Regions from separate parts of the Franconibacter pulveris genome, predicted to be linked through region 2. Evidence: predicted binding sites of a transcription regulator. Region 2 holds the regulator's gene; the other holds the start of a gene.

Region 1 (7,792 bases), 400 kb from region 2:
GGGCGGCTGAACCGCCCGCGAAAGGCAGGGATTAACCGCTGAAGACGTTGCCCGCGCCAGGCGCTGATTTCAGCACCCATACGCGACCGTAGTGATTATACCATCCCGCGCGATGTCCCGCGTCGGGGCCGATACCCTGATAAATATCGAAGTGCTGGCCTTTGATAGCGCCGCCGACATCCAGCGCCACCATCAGGCGCAGCTCATATTGTCCGTTGAACTTGCCGTTGTTGTCCAGCAACGGCACTTCTGCGAGCAGCGTGGTGCCCGCCGGGATAATCGAGCGGTCGGAAGCGACCGAAGCGCGGCCAATCAACGGCACCGCGCTCGCCCCTTTCACCGGCGCGTAAGACTGCGGTTTAAAGAAGACGAAAGAGGGGTTTTGCTCCAGCAGTTCTCGCACTTCCGCCTCGCTGTGGGTTTCGCCCCACTGGCGGATCGCCTGCATCGACATATCCTCTTTTTTCACTTCGCCGCGGTCGATAAGCACCTTGCCGATGCTGCGGTAGGCGTGGCCGTTTTTACCTGCATAAGCAAAGAAATTGAGCGGACGACCATCGCCGAAGTCGATATAGCCGCTGCCCTGCACGTCCATAATGAAGTTATCCATCAGGGAATTGCTGTAAGCCAGCACGTAGTTTTCGCTCAGCGCCCCCGCGTAAATCTCGGCGCGGGAAGGCAGACGGCCGCGCTTGGGCGGCATGCGGTAAATCGGATACTGGAATTCGCCCTGACGGGTGTAGCGCGCCTGCACGACCGGGGTGTAATAGCCCGTGAACTGCACGTTGCCGTAATTATCCGCCCCTTCCATCTGCCAGGCGTCGATGCCGAACTGGCGCAGCGTGCGGGTGTCGCCGCCTGAGCGCAGCCACTCTTGCACGGCGTTATAAACGCTGCTCTGGCTGCCGTATAAGCGCGGCGAGGCGTTACGAATTTCGCTGACCTGCTGGGAAAAATCGCCCGCGTTGATGGGCGCGCCCACGGCATCCGGCTGGTTTACCAGTGAGAACGGCTGATGAAACTTGCCGTCTTTATATTGTTGACCGCGATCGGTCGGTTTAGAGGAACAGGCCGCGAGGATAGCCACCATCGCTCCTGTCGCCAGATATCTTGCCAGACGCCCTTTCATTACTCTCTCCAGGTTACCGCTTTCCGCAGGCGAAGATAGCAAACACGCGGGGTCAATGAAACGGATTCGCCTTAAGCAGAATCAAATAAGGATAAAAAATAAACAGATGGCGGGATATTTCAGCAACAGGGCGGAGGAATGGCCGTTTGTTTTAAAAAAAGGTTGCATCGAGATGTCAGCAGAGTATAGTGCGCTTCCACGGACGCGGGGTGGAGCAGCCTGGTAGCTCGTCGGGCTCATAACCCGAAGGTCGTCGGTTCAAATCCGGCCCCCGCAACCAATTAACGCGCCGTGCGCGACAATGTGAAGAAGTATGACGGACGCGGGGTGGAGCAGCCTGGTAGCTCGTCGGGCTCATAACCCGAAGGTCGTCGGTTCAAATCCGGCCCCCGCAACCAACAATAAAATGAACACCCTTTCGGGTGTTTTTTTATGCCTGAAATTCACCAAAAGGCGCGTTAACCGCGCCTTGCCAGCGTTCCGCCATCGGCGAAATAGGCTTTAATCCCCGCCAGAATCGAAACGGCCACCTCCTGCTGAAACGCCGCGGTGCGCAGCTTTTTCTCTTCTTCGACGTTACTGATAAACGCGGTTTCCACCAGAATGGAAGGGATGTCGGGCGCCTTCAGCACCGCAAAGCCCGCCTGATCCACGCTGTTTTTATGCAGCTTATTCACGCCGCCCAGGCGGTTTAATACCTCTTTGCCAAACTTCAGACTGTCGGAAATGGTCAGCGACTGCACCATATCGAACATGGTGTGGTCGAGATAAACATCCCCGCTCTTGCTGACGCCGCCCACAAGGTCGGCGGCATTCTGCGTCTGCGCCAGGTATTTCGCCGCGGCGCTGGTGGCCCCTTTTGTCGAGAGCGCAAAGACGGACGAGCCGCGCGCCGCCCGGCTGGTAAAGGCATCGGCGTGAATGGAGACAAACAGGTCGGCGCGCTGCTTCTGCGCCTTCGCCACACGTACTTTGAGCGGGATAAAGATATCCTCGTTGCGCGTCATGTAGGCTTTCATGTTGAGCTCTTTTTCAATCAGCGCCTTCAGCCGTCTTGCGATTTGCAGCACCACATCTTTTTCACGCGTTTTATATTTACCGATGGCGCCGGGGTCTTCCCCGCCGTGTCCGGGGTCAATCATGATGACGATAGGTCGGTCGCGCCCCGCTTTACCCGGCTGCGGTCCACCCTGCGGCGTTTTTTGGTCGAGTTCGCCTTTATTGTAATCTTCCAGCAACGCCAGCAGCGGATCCTGTTCGCTGGCGCTGTCCGCCGGGTAGAGATCTATCACCAGACGCTCTTTAAACTCCGCCACCGGAGCCAGGGCGAAAAGGTGCGGCGTAACGTTCTTTTTCAGTTCAAAGACCATGCGCACCGTTTTCGGGTCAAACTGCCCGACGCGCGCGGATTTGATAAAGGGATCGTTGTCGCTTATGTGGTTGCCAAGCCCTTTCAGCACGGAGTTGAGGTGCACGCCTTCGATATCGACCACCACCCGCTCAGGGTTGCTCAGCGCAAACTGTCGATACTTCAGCACGCGGTTAGATTCGAGCGTAACGCGGGTATAAGCGGAGGCGGGCCAGACGCGCACCGCCACCACCTGGCTTGAAGCGGCAAAACCAATCTGGCTGACGCTTAATAACCACATGGCGCCCGTCCCCTGCAAAAGCTGACGACGGCTTAAAGATTTACTGGAACCAGACATGCCTCTCCCGAGCAGAATAAAAACGAAACCCTGACATAACATCGTAAAAACAGGCGGAAAACTTTAGCGAATGGTGCTTTGGCTGTCATCAATAAAAGGGTAAACAATCACGTTGGGCGGCTTTTGCCCGATGTTCAGCGCTTGCATTGCGCGAAATTGTTGCTTGCATGGCGGGCAGGAAAAGAATAAAAATACATAAATTACGAATAATCATGCATTGAGGGGTTTAGCCGTGGTGAAGGAGCGTCGAACCGAGCTGGTCCAGGGATTCCGTCATTCCGTTCCCTATATTAACGCGCATCGGGGAAAAACGTTTGTCATTATGCTTGGCGGCGAAGCCATTGAGCATGAGAATTTCTCTAATATCGTCAATGACATCGGCTTACTGCATAGTCTCGGCATCCGGCTGGTGGTCGTCTATGGCGCTCGCCCGCAAATAGACGCTAACCTCGCGGCCCATCATCACGAACCGCTTTATCACAAGCATACCCGCGTAACGGACGCCCGCACGCTCGACCTGGTAAAACAGGCGGCAGGCCTTTTACAACTCGACATTACCGCGCGCCTCTCCATGAGCCTGAACAATACGCCGCTGCAGGGCGCGCATATTAACGTGGTAAGCGGCAATTTTATTATCGCCCAGCCGCTCGGCGTGGATGACGGGGTGGACTACTGCCATAGCGGACGCATTCGCCGCATTGATGAAGAGGCGATCCATCGTCAGCTCGACAGCGGCGCGATTGTGCTGATGGGGCCGGTGGCGGTTTCCGTTACCGGTGAAAGTTTTAACCTGACGTCGGAAGAGATTGCGACGCAGCTCGCTATCAAACTGAAAGCAGAAAAGATGATCGGCTTCTGCTCTTCGCAGGGGGTGATGGACGAAACCGGCGCTATCGTTTCCGAACTTTTCCCGAACGAAGCCCAGGCGCGCGTGGAAACGCTGGAAGCGGCGGGAGACTATCACTCCGGCACCGTGCGCTTTTTGCGCGGCGCAGTGAAAGCCTGCCGCAGCGGCGTGCGCCGCAGCCATTTAATCAGCTATCAGGAGGATGGCGCGTTGCTGCAGGAACTTTTCTCACGCGAAGGGATTGGCACGCAGATAGTGATGGAGAGCGCCGAGCAGATCCGTCGCGCCACGATTAACGACATTGGCGGCATTCTGGAACTGATCCGCCCGCTGGAGCAGCAGGGCATTCTGGTGCGCCGCTCCCGCGAACAGCTGGAGATGGAGATAGACAAGTTCACCATTATTCAGCGCGACAACCTGACTATTGCCTGCGCCGCGCTCTACCCTTTCCCGGAAGAGAAGATTGGCGAAATGGCCTGCGTGGCGGTGCATCCGGACTACCGCAGCTCGTCGCGCGGCGAGGCGTTGTTGCAGCGCGTGGCAAGCCAGGCGAAGCAGATGGGGCTGAGTAAACTTTTTGTACTCACCACCCGCAGCATCCACTGGTTCCAGGAGCGGGGCTTTACGCCCGTGGACATCGACTCGCTGCCCGAGAGTAAAAAGCAGATGTACAACTACCAGCGGCGCTCCAAGGTGCTGATGGCGGACCTCACCTAGCGCTCAGGCCGCGCGTAAGCGGCCTTTTATTCCTGAAAATGCGCCATCAATCCGCTGCGTCGCTCGGTACGGGTGGCGATAGCCTGCTCAAAGACCCGGTCATCGGTATAAAGCGACAGCCGCGTGCGGGCGCGAGTAATGGCGGTATAGACCAGTTCACGCGTGACCACTGGCACAACCTGACCGGGCAGGATCAGCGCCGCGTGGTCAAACTCCGACCCCTGTGATTTATGCACCGTCATCGCCCAGGCGGTATCGTGCGCCGGAAGACGGCTCGGCTGCACAGCCTTCACGGTGCCATCCGGCATAGGGAACCAGACGCGAAGCCCCTGCCCCCGGTCGAGCGCAATGCCGATATCGCCATTAAACAGCCCCAGCGCGCTGTCGTTACGGCTAATCATCACCGGCCTGCCTTCATACCAGCGAGAAAGCGGCGCGCGCGTAATAACCCGCCGCTGCGCCAGCGCCTGCTCCAGCCGTTCGTTTAATCCGGCAACGCCGAACGGCCCTTCGCGCAGCGCGCAAAGCAGCTGAAATTCGCCAAATGCCTGCAAGACCGTTTGCGGTTCGGCGCCTTCCCGCAGCGAAGAGAGGAAACGCTGATAGCCCTCCAGCGACTCGGCAATCATGCGCGTGTAATCTTCGCTGCTTTGCAGCGGCTTTTTGGCGATATCGTCAAAATCCTGGGAAAAGGCGCCGCGCGCCGCCCGGTGATCGCTGCCGTTGACCGCAAAAGCCAGCCGTCCGATACCGGAATGGCTGCCGAAGCGATAGCTTTTTTGCAGCAGGCACAGACAATCCCGCAGTTGGGCAGCCTGTTCGCTCTCCCCTGCGGCTATCTGGCAGCCTGTAATACGGCTTAGCTCCTGCGCCCTCGCGGCGGTAAAGCCATGGCTGACGTAGTGACAAATGTCACCCAGCACGGCGCCGGCTTCGACTGAAGCGAGCTGGTCGCGATCGCCCAGGAAGATCACCCGCGCATGAGAAGGCAGCGCCGCGATAAGCCGCGCCATCATCGGCAAATCGATCATTGAGGCTTCATCCACCACCAGTACATCCAGATGCAGCGGGTTACCCTCGTGATAACGCAGCCGCTGGCTGCCAGGCTGCGCGCCCAGCAGGCGGTGCAACGTGCTTGCGTCGTCCGGCAGCGCCTCTTTTTGCGTTTTCTCCAGCGGCAGACGGCGTAGCGCAGCGCCGAGCGACTCAGTCAGGCGCGCCGCCGCTTTGCCGGTCGGTGCGGCGAGGCGAATGCGTGGAGGTTTGTCGCCCGCCAGCCGCACTATCGCCGCCAGCAGTTTTGCCACAGTGGTGGTTTTGCCGGTGCCGGGGCCGCCGGATATCACCGAGATACGGCGGGTTAACGCCACCGCCGCCGCGACTTTCTGCCAGTCAACCTCGTCAGTTGGCGCAAAAAGTTCATTCAGCACCTGGTTTAGCTTCGCCTCATCCGCCGTGATAACCAGGTTTTGCTGGCGGAAGAAGGCGGCGACCGCCTGTTCATGCCGCCACATGCGGTTGAGATAAAGCCGTTCGCCAATCAGCTTAAGCGGCGTTGGCGCGCCGTCTTCGCTGACCGCCCTTGATGCCAGCAGCACCTCGCGCCAGTTTTGCGGATTGCCTGCGGCGTCGAATAACGCCTGCGCGAGCGGCTCCTGCTGCCTGCCGGGGAAGCAGTGCTCAACGCAAAGCCGACTTACAGGCAGGCAAACATGCCCTTCGCCCGCGTCGCGGCTGACCAGCGCTGCGGCCAGCATCATTGCGGGCTCTTCATTGCTCGCTACCATCATGGCGAACTGCGCATCCAGCGGACGCAGCAGCTTGTGCCGGACCGCCTGTTGAATAAGTTCCTGCATCTTCATGACGCTACCTCCTGCTCACCGGCAAATAACGCATCCATACCTTCTACCAGCTCAAGCGCCGGGCGGGTGGTGAAAATGCCCTGCGAAGCGTCATCACCCGTGACCCCGCGCAGAAAAAGATAAATTACGCCGCCAAAATGGCGCTCATAGTCATAATCCGCCAGCCGGTGGCGCAAATAGCGGTGCAGCGCCAGCGTATAAAGCTGATATTGCAGATCGTAACGGTGCGACTGCATCGCCTGCGCCATCGCGTCGCGGGTGTAAGCCGCCGGGCTGTCGCCAAGCCAGTTCGATTTATAATCGAGCAGGTAGTAACGCCCCTGCCAGCGAAACACCAGATCGATAAAGCCTTTCAGCATGCCGCGAACCTGACGGAAATCGAGCGGCGGACAGCCAGCGGAAAGCGGGTCGTGACGGCGAATCAGTTCGTCCAACGCCTGCGGGGCGAGCGTGGCGTTAATCGGCACATAAAACTCCAGCTCCACCTGTTTGTCCTTCGCAGCGAGCTGATTTAACGATACGCCGCTATCATTTAGCGGCGCGCGCAGTACGCTCTCTATCCACTGCGTCATGACGGGCTGCCAGCTTTCGTCAAAACCGCCCAGCAAAAGCTGCTCGCTGACCCACTCCCCCTGCACAGGCTGCGTGAAATCCAGATTTTCAAACAGGCCGTGCAGGAAAGTGCCTGGCGAAGCCCCGCGAGGAAAGGTGTGCGGCGTCATCGCCGGCGCGCTTTGCGTCTCGCGATCGCCTGCCGCGTCGATATCGAGCTTCGGCACCCAGTCCTGGGCAAAAGTGGGGCCGTGCTGCTGCAACCCGGAATAGCTGGTGACGCGCCATTCATCAACGATACGACGCTGCAACTCCCGCGCAGCGAGGCTCAACGCTTCGCCGGGCGGCGGCGTCCAGGGGCTGTTGTCCGGCTCTGCCGGCTCGTTTAAGGCAATGGCGTCATCGCAGAGGGCCTCCAGGCAGCGTTTAAGGCCGTTTGCATCCAGCGCCTCGCCTCGTTGGATAAGACGCCCAAGCGCGCTGCGGTGCAGATCGGTCTCACCATTCTTCGCTCCGCGGCTGCGAAAAAGCGGCGCAATGCCCAGACTGCAATGCCAGACCGAGCGGGTTAAGGCGACATAAAGCAGACGTAAATCCTCCGCCAGCCGCTCCGCCTCGGCAAGCTCCACGCTGCTCGCGTCGTTGCTCAAATCCAGTACTGCCGCGAAAGTTTCGCGGTCATGGTAAAAACCCATTTTTTGTTCGCGGAAGTCGGCGATAAAAGGCAGCCAGACCAGCGGATATTCCAGCCCTTTGGATTTATGGATAGTGACTATCTGCACCAGATGCTTATCGCTCTCTAGGCGCAATTGCTGACTGGCGGCGTTCGCGTCCGGCTCGGCGATATGCTGCGCCAGCCAGCGCACCAGCGCGTACTCGCTGTCCGCTTGCGCGGAAGCCTCCTGCAATAGTTCGCTCAGGTGCAGAATGTCCGTTAACCGTCGCTCGCCACCTGGCGTCGCCAGCAGGTTTTCCGCAA
Region 2 (7,792 bases):
CGCGTACCGGCGCAATGGATTCCGGCTGGGGCCGTTTGCCGAACAGCTTGCCCACTTTCGCCAGCATGCCGCCGCTTTCCACGGGAGCGGTTTTATTGCCGGTCAGCTCGTGATAAATCGTATCAAGGCGGCTGACCGCCTCGCGTTGTACATCGTCTGGCTGATGTGAACCTTCGTTAAGAGCCTGTTGATAGCGCGATGTCGGAGAGAAGCTTTGCATGATGTTATAGTTATTCCCTGGATATCGGTGCGCCGCGAGCCGCGGCTGTCGAAAAAAAGGCCGTTCTACACTACGCCATGCCGCAGCAGGATTCCACTTCTCCTGAAATAGCGGTTATAGTGGCATAACTGGGCGACGGCACTGACGAGACAAGCAAGCCTCGCCGTTACCACCCTACGGAAACACAAGACAACGGGAGATGTACATGACCTGGGAATATGCGCTAATCGGGTTAGTGGTCGGTATCATTATTGGTGCCGTCGCCATGCGTTTCGGCAACCGCAAATTACGCCAGCAACAGGCTTTGCAGTACGAGCTGGAAAAGAACAAAGCGGAGCTTGAAGAGTACCGCGAGGAACTGGTCAGCCACTTCGCCCGCAGCGCCGAACTGTTAGACAACATGGCGCACGACTATCGCCAGCTTTATCAACATATGGCGAAAAGCTCCAGCAACCTGCTGCCGGAGATGTCCGCTGAGTCTAATCCGTTCCGTAATCGTCTGGCGGAATCGGAAGCCAGCAACGATCAGGCGCCGGTGCAGATGCCGCGTGACTATTCTGAAGGCGCATCCGGCCTGCTGCGCAACGGCGCCCGCCGCGATTAAGGCGGCAGTAAATATTTTCCTCCGGGCGCGTTTTTCGCGCCCGCTTTCTTTATGGGCTGGCTATGATTATGGTAATCAGACTCCGGCTTATGCCCCCATTGTTACCCGACAGGGAATTCAATAATATCAGTACGTTTTGGGTATCCTTTCCTTCTTCCAGGTTGCGAGAGCCAGCATCGATGAAAAAACAAACCCTGCTGTTGAGTGCATTAGCGTTAAGTGTCGGGTTATCTCTCTCGACGCCCTTTCAGGCAGTAGCCGCATTGCCTTCGCAAGTTCCAGGCCAGGCCGCATTGCCAAGCCTCGCGCCGGTACTGGAAAAAGTCTTGCCCGCCGTGGTCAGCGTGCAGGTGGAAGGAACCGCCGCGCCGGAAGGCCAGAAGGTGCCGGAAGAGCTGAAAAAATATTTCGGCGACGAACTGCCGGACCAGCAGGCGCAGCCATTTGAAGGGCTGGGCTCCGGCGTCATTATTAACGCGGCGAAAGGCTACGTGCTGACCAACAATCACGTGGTAAATCATGCCGAGAAAATCAGCGTTCAGCTTAACGATGGCCGTGAGTTCGACGCCAAACTCATCGGCAGCGACGACCAGAGCGACATCGCCCTGCTGCAACTGCAGAACGCCACCAATCTGACCCAGATTAAAATCGCCGACTCCGACAGCCTGCGCGTGGGCGACTTCGCTATTGCGGTCGGCAACCCGTTCGGCCTCGGCCAGACGGCGACCTCCGGCATTATTTCGGCGCTGGGCCGCAGCGGGCTAAACCTTGAGGGACTGGAGAATTTCATCCAGACCGACGCCTCCATTAACCGCGGCAACTCCGGCGGCGCGCTGTTGAACCTCAACGGCGAACTAATAGGCATTAACACCGCGATTCTGGCGCCAGGAGGCGGCAGCATCGGCATTGGTTTTGCTATCCCCAGCAATATGGCGCAAACGCTGGCGAACCAGCTTATCCAGTTCGGCGAAATCCGCCGCGGCCTGCTTGGCATTAAAGGCACCGAGATGAGCGCCGATATCGCCAAAGCCTTCAATCTCAACGTGCAGCGCGGGGCATTCGTCAGCGAAGTGCTGGCTAACTCGGGTTCGGCAAAAGCGGGCATCAAGCCAGGCGACGTTATTATCAGCCTGAACGGCAAGTCGCTGAGCAGCTTTGCCGAGCTGCGTTCGCGCATTGCCACCACCGAACCGGGAACCAAAGTAAAGCTTGGCCTGCTGCGCGACGGCAAGCCTCAGGAAGTGGAAGTGACGCTGGATAAAAGCACCGCCTCCTCCGCCAGCGCGGAGATGATCGCGCCGGCCCTGCAAGGCGCCACCCTGAGCGATGGTCAACTGAAAGACGGCACCAAAGGCGTTACCATAGCCGAGGTGGAAAAAGGCAGCGCGGCGGCGCAAATCGGCCTGCATAAAGATGATGTGATAATCGGCGTGAACCGCGACCGCGTACGCTCTATCGCCGAGATGCGCAAAATTCTGGAGAGCAAGCCCGCCGTTATTGCGCTCCATGTGGTGCGCGGCAACGAAAGCATCTATTTACTGCTGCGCTAAAAGCTGTGCAGGACATCCCGCCTGCGTGGGATGTCCGCATAACTCATGCTATGCTGCGGTCGTCTCCCTGATTAACTAACCCATGCCCATGTTTCTTAAGTTTTTACGCCCGATAGTGCTCGGCCTGATTGTCGCGGCGATACTGCTGGCGATCATGCCCTCGCTGCGCCAGGTTAACCCGCTGTCGACGCCGGTCTATGACAGCGCCGATGAAACGCCGGTCAGCTACAATGCGGCGGTGAAGCGCGCCGCGCCAGCGGTCGTTAATGTTTATAACCGCGGCGTCAGCAACGGCGGGCGCAACCAGCTGGAAATTCGCACGCTCGGCTCCGGCGTTATCATGGATCAACGCGGCTACATCATTACGAATAAGCACGTCATTAATGACGCCGACCAGATTATCGTCGCGTTGCAGGATGGCCGCGTCTTTGAGGCGCTGCTGGTCGGCTCCGACAGCCTGACGGACCTTGCGGTGCTGAAAATCAACGCCGCGAACCTGCCGACTATCCCGATTAACCCCAGACGTACGCCGCATATTGGCGATGTGGTGTTGGCGATAGGCAACCCCTATAACCTCGGGCAGACCATCACCCAGGGGATTATTAGCGCCACCGGCCGCGTGGGCCTGAACCCTACGGGCAGGCAGAATTTCCTGCAGACTGACGCCTCCATCAACCACGGCAACTCCGGCGGCGCGCTGGTGAACTCACTCGGCGAGATGATGGGCATCAACACCCTGTCGTTTGATAAAAGTAATGACGGCGAAACGCCAGAAGGGCTGGGCTTCGCGATTCCCACGCAGCTTGCCACCAAGATAATGGATAAGCTTATCCGCGATGGCCGCGTTATTCGTGGCTATATCGGCATCGGCGGACGGGAAATCACGCCGCTGCATGCGCCGGCAGCAGGCATTGACCAGATCCAGGGCATTGTAGTGAATGAAGTGGCGCCGGATGGCCCGGCGGCGCGCGCGGGCATTCAGGTGAATGATGTTATTGTCTCAGTGAATAACAAGCCCGCGGTCTCTGCGCTGGAAACCATGGACCAGGTTGCGGAGATTCGTCCCGGCTCAGTTATCCCGGTAGAGGTCATGCGTAATGACCAGCGCATTACGCTGCAGGTGACGATTCAGGAATACCCCGCCACCAACTAAACGGCAGACATAAAAAAACCGGAACCTGTGTTCCGGTTTTTTTCAGGCTAGCGTTCTTACTTGTTAACAAACTCTTCGCCCAGCGCGATATCTTTTTTCAGCGTATCCAGCATGCCTTCCAGCGCCTGCTGTTCGAACGCGCTCAGGGTGCCGATGGATTTACGCTCTTCAATGCCGTTTTTACCCAGCAGCAGCGGCTGAGAGAAGAAGCGAGCGTATTCGCCGTCGCCTTCCACATAAGCGCACTCGACTACGCCCTGCTCGCCTTGCAATGCGCGCACCAGCGAAAGCCCAAAGCGCGCCGCCGCCTGGCCCATAGAGAGGGTTGCAGAGCCCCCGCCCGCTTTCGCTTCCACCACTTCGGTGCCCGCGTTCTGGATACGTTTGGTCAGGTCGGCCACTTCCTGCTCGGAGAAGCTGACGCCCGGGATCTGCGACAGCAGCGGCAGAATGGTCATGCCAGAGTGACCGCCGATAACCGGTACGTCGATATCGGTCGGCTGCTTGCCTTTCAACTCCGCCACAAAGGTATTGGAGCGAATGATATCCAGCGTGGTCACGCCGAACAGTTTGTTCTTATCGTACACGCCCGCTTTTTTCAGCACTTCCGCAGCAATCGCCACGGTGGTGTTAACCGGGTTGGTGATGATGCCGATACAGGCTTTCGGGCAGGTCGTCGCTATCTGCTGAACCAGGTTTTTCACGATGCCAGCGTTCACGTTAAAGAGATCGGAACGGTCCATGCCCGGCTTACGCGCCACGCCTGCGGAGATCAGCACCACGTCGGCGCCTTCCAGCGCAGGGGTGGCGTCTTCGCCGGAGAAGCCTTTGATTTTTACGTCGGTAGGGATATGACTCAGGTCAACCGCTACCCCTGGGGTAACCGGTGCGATGTCATACAGAGAGAGTTCTGAACCTGAAGGCAGTTGGGTCTTGAGTAGAAGGGCAAGCGCCTGGCCAATACCACCTGCCGCGCCGAGGACTGCAACTTTCATCCTAAACTCCTTATTATGGTGAGCAAAAGTGTGCCGTTACTCCATTGGTGGCGACCATAATCATTCAGAGCTGAAATGAGTACAATCTTCTGGCCTTCAGTTTGCGACTCCTGACGCGCTTTACTGAAAGCGATGCGGCGGCTTTACCGGTGCATGGAGACTATCGGGCTCGCCGGGTCACTACCGGAGCAACATATCAACAGGCGGTTACATTACACCCTCTCGCGACAGCAAAACAACATCATTTTGATAACAATTGTTTTACTTTATCGCTTATTTTCGAGTCGTGACGCAGGCATGTTCCTTGATAACAAAATTTGATAAAATCCGCCGCTTTCATAACATTATTTCAGCCCCGTTTACGGCAGATAATTTGCATAAAAATTCAATTTTATGCATAATAATGTTGTTCTTATTGGCCTGACCACGGGTGACGTATGCGCAGCTCCGCAAAACAAGAAGAGTTAGTTAAAGCTTTTAAAGCATTACTCAAAGAAGAAAAATTCAGTTCACAGGGTGAAATTGTCCAGGCGCTGCAGGACGAAGGCTTTGAGAATATCAACCAGTCAAAAGTCTCCCGCATGTTGACCAAGTTTGGCGCCGTGCGCACCCGCAACGCCAAAATGGAGATGGTTTACTGCCTGCCGGTTGAACTTGGCGTACCGACCACGTCCAGCCCGCTTAAAAACCTGGTGCTGGATATCGACTATAACGACGCCGTGGTTGTCATTCACACAAGCCCAGGCGCGGCGCAGCTGATTGCTCGCCTGCTGGATTCCCTCGGCAAAGCGGAAGGCATCCTCGGCACCATCGCAGGGGACGATACTATCTTCACTACGCCCGCGCGCGGCTTCACGGTCAAAGAGCTTTACGAAGCCATCCTGGTGCTTTTCGAACAGGAACTCTGATGCCCCGCTCCCGCTATATCGTAGCGGGAGCATTCTTCCCTTCTTTTACCTTGTTCTGTCATCTCCCGCTTAACCAGTCGCTTCGTCTGCTAAAAACCATTCACCCAGCGTATTAGACAAAGAAAACCGCACAAATTGCGAAAATCAAATATGCTATTGATTTATATGAAATAAAGAAAAATATTGGCTAAATTACAGCCATTTTTATAACGTTCGGTAATAAATAATCATCACTCCAGGCTCAAAGTTTCATAGGAAACCATTAGCCTGTTATTAATTTTTCGGGTGACTAGTGTATACTTGTTTTTGTGATGAGGGTCACGGAACAGTGACCAGTAATAATAAATACGACGAGGTAAACAATATGAACATTAAATCTACCGTAGCAGCCGCAACTGTCCTTTCTATGCTTTCTTTCGGTGCTTTCGCAGCATCTTCCATCAACGCCGACCAGGCGCAAAACCGCCAGGCTATCGGTACTGTCACCGTTGACGCGGTAGGCAGCGTCCCGATGGATATGCACGACATGCTGGATCAGAAAGCGCAGGAAAAAGGCGCGTCTGCTTATCGCATCATCGAAGCGCGTACCGGCGACCACTGGCACGCTACCGCTGAGCTCTACAAATAAACAAAGCGTTAAAAGTAAAAGTTCTGAATAGCCATAAACGCACGCAACGGCCTTAAGCAGAAAAATAGCGTTCCAACCCTTCCGGCCGTTGGGTGCCTTGACGAGGAGTTAAGACAATGAAAACCCCATTTACCATCGCAGCTCTGGGCCTGGCCTCAATTATCTCTTTTGGCGCCAGCGCCGCAGTACAACAAGTTAACGCCCAGCAGGCGCAAAACCTCCAGCCGATGGGCAGCGTTTCTGTAACTCAGGTAACGGGCGCGCCGATGGATATTCGCCAGCAGCTGGCGGAAAAAGCGGAAAAAGAAGGCGCCAGCAGCTATCGCATCACTGAACTGACTCAGGGTGACCACTGGCACGCCACCGCTGAACTGTATAAGTAACCCTCGTCGTCTTGTCTGACGACTTGCCCCTGTTTTCGCAGGGGCCTTTTTAAGTGCCTGTCCTATGTTGAATGACGTACATTGAAGCGGAGCTGACCTTCCAGCTCCTCTTCTGCTTCGTCAAACAGCAAAATCAGCGCCCCATAACGCCGACGCTGCTCCTCTCCCAGATGCACAAACTCTATCTCCAGCGGCAGCGGCAATCCCCCTTCGGTTACCACCTCCCATAGCGCATCCAGATCGCTTACCTGATTTTTGGCCAGACCAAAAGTGCGGGAAAACTCCCGGTAAAAATCCGCCTGATCGGTAATTTCATCGAAATCGAAGGTGTAGATTTTCATGCTGCGTCACCGGTCTATGGAGCGGCCCGCAGGCCGCCCTCTGTTTCAGAGTCCGCCCAGATGCAGGGTTTTCACTTCCATAAACTCTTCCAGCCCCAGCACTGACCCTTCGCGTCCCAGACCGGACTCTTTCACTCCGCCAAACGGCCCCAGTTCCGTTGATACCGCACATTCGTTAATGCCTATCATGCCGCTCTCAATCTGCTGGGAAACGCGGAAAACGCGCTGCAGGTTTTGCGTGTAGAAGTAAGCCGCAAGGCCATAAGGGGTATTGTTGGCGCGCTGAATCACCTCCTCTTCCGTTTTAAAACGGAAGCAGGCCGCCAGCGGACCAAACGTCTCTTCCTGCGAAAGCTTCATCTCGTCGTTGGCGTCAATCAGGACGGTAGGTTGCCAGAAGTTGCCGCCCAGTTCGTGCGGCTTGCCGCCCACCAGCACTTTTGCCCCTTTCGCTACCGCGTCTTCGACGTGTTCACGTACTTTATCCACGGCGGATTGTTCAATCAGCGGGCCGACGACCACGCCGTCTTCCATGCCGTTGCCGACTTTAAGCGCCTTAACCGCTTCCGCCAGCTGATTCACGAAGCGCTCGTAAATCCCGTCCTGAATAAAAAAGCGGTTCACGCTTACGCATACCTGGCCTGCATTACGGAATTTATTGGCAATAGCCCCTTTTACCGCCGCGTCGATATCGGCGTCGTCAAAAACGATATAAGGCGCGTTGCCGCCAAGTTCCATGGAAACCTTCTTCATGGTTTCCGCCGCGTTGCGCATCAGCGTTTTACCCACGGCAGTAGAACCGGTAAAGGAGATTTTACGCACCTGCGGGCTGGCCATAATGGCGTCGCTGATTTCCGAGGTGTTGCCCGCCACGGCATTGAGCACGCCGTCCGGCACTCCGGCCTGCTTAGCCAGCGCCAGCAGCGCGAAAGCGGAAAGCGGCGTATTGTTGGCAGGCTTAATCACCCCGGTGCAGCCTGCGGCGAGCGCCGGACCAAGCTTGCGGGTCA

The links. Region 2 encodes ArgR, which controls arginine synthesis, uptake and breakdown. Its sites were predicted from a motif close to ANTGAATAAAAATACANT; they were not measured.
Region 1: a site for ArgR is predicted at 3,016-3,033, ahead of argA (amino-acid N-acetyltransferase). Genes of this name have one in related genera too.

The regions. Positions count from the first base shown of each region.
Region 1 covers NZ_CM165555.1:3,756,028-3,763,819, forward strand. Annotated here, with positions in the region: gene mltA (murein transglycosylase A) at 32-1,129, opposite strand; tRNA gene ACU4F7_RS17710 (tRNA-Met) at 1,333-1,409, shown strand; tRNA gene ACU4F7_RS17715 (tRNA-Met) at 1,451-1,527, shown strand; gene amiC (N-acetylmuramoyl-L-alanine amidase AmiC) at 1,588-2,835, opposite strand; gene argA (amino-acid N-acetyltransferase) at 3,068-4,399, shown strand; gene recD (exodeoxyribonuclease V subunit alpha) at 4,426-6,261, opposite strand; gene recB (exodeoxyribonuclease V subunit beta) at 6,258-7,792, opposite strand, start outside.
Region 2 covers NZ_CM165555.1:4,157,345-4,165,136, forward strand. Annotated here, with positions in the region: gene zapE (cell division protein ZapE) at 1-220, opposite strand, end outside; gene zapG (Z-ring associated protein ZapG) at 426-824, shown strand; gene degQ (serine endoprotease DegQ) at 1,004-2,374, shown strand; gene degS (outer membrane-stress sensor serine endopeptidase DegS) at 2,463-3,527, shown strand; gene mdh (malate dehydrogenase) at 3,584-4,522, opposite strand; gene argR (transcriptional regulator ArgR) at 4,960-5,430, shown strand; gene yhcN (peroxide/acid stress response protein YhcN) at 5,795-6,058, shown strand; gene yhcN (peroxide/acid stress response protein YhcN) at 6,175-6,441, shown strand; gene ACU4F7_RS19650 (barstar family protein) at 6,504-6,782, opposite strand; gene ACU4F7_RS19655 (NAD-dependent succinate-semialdehyde dehydrogenase) at 6,828-7,792, opposite strand, start outside.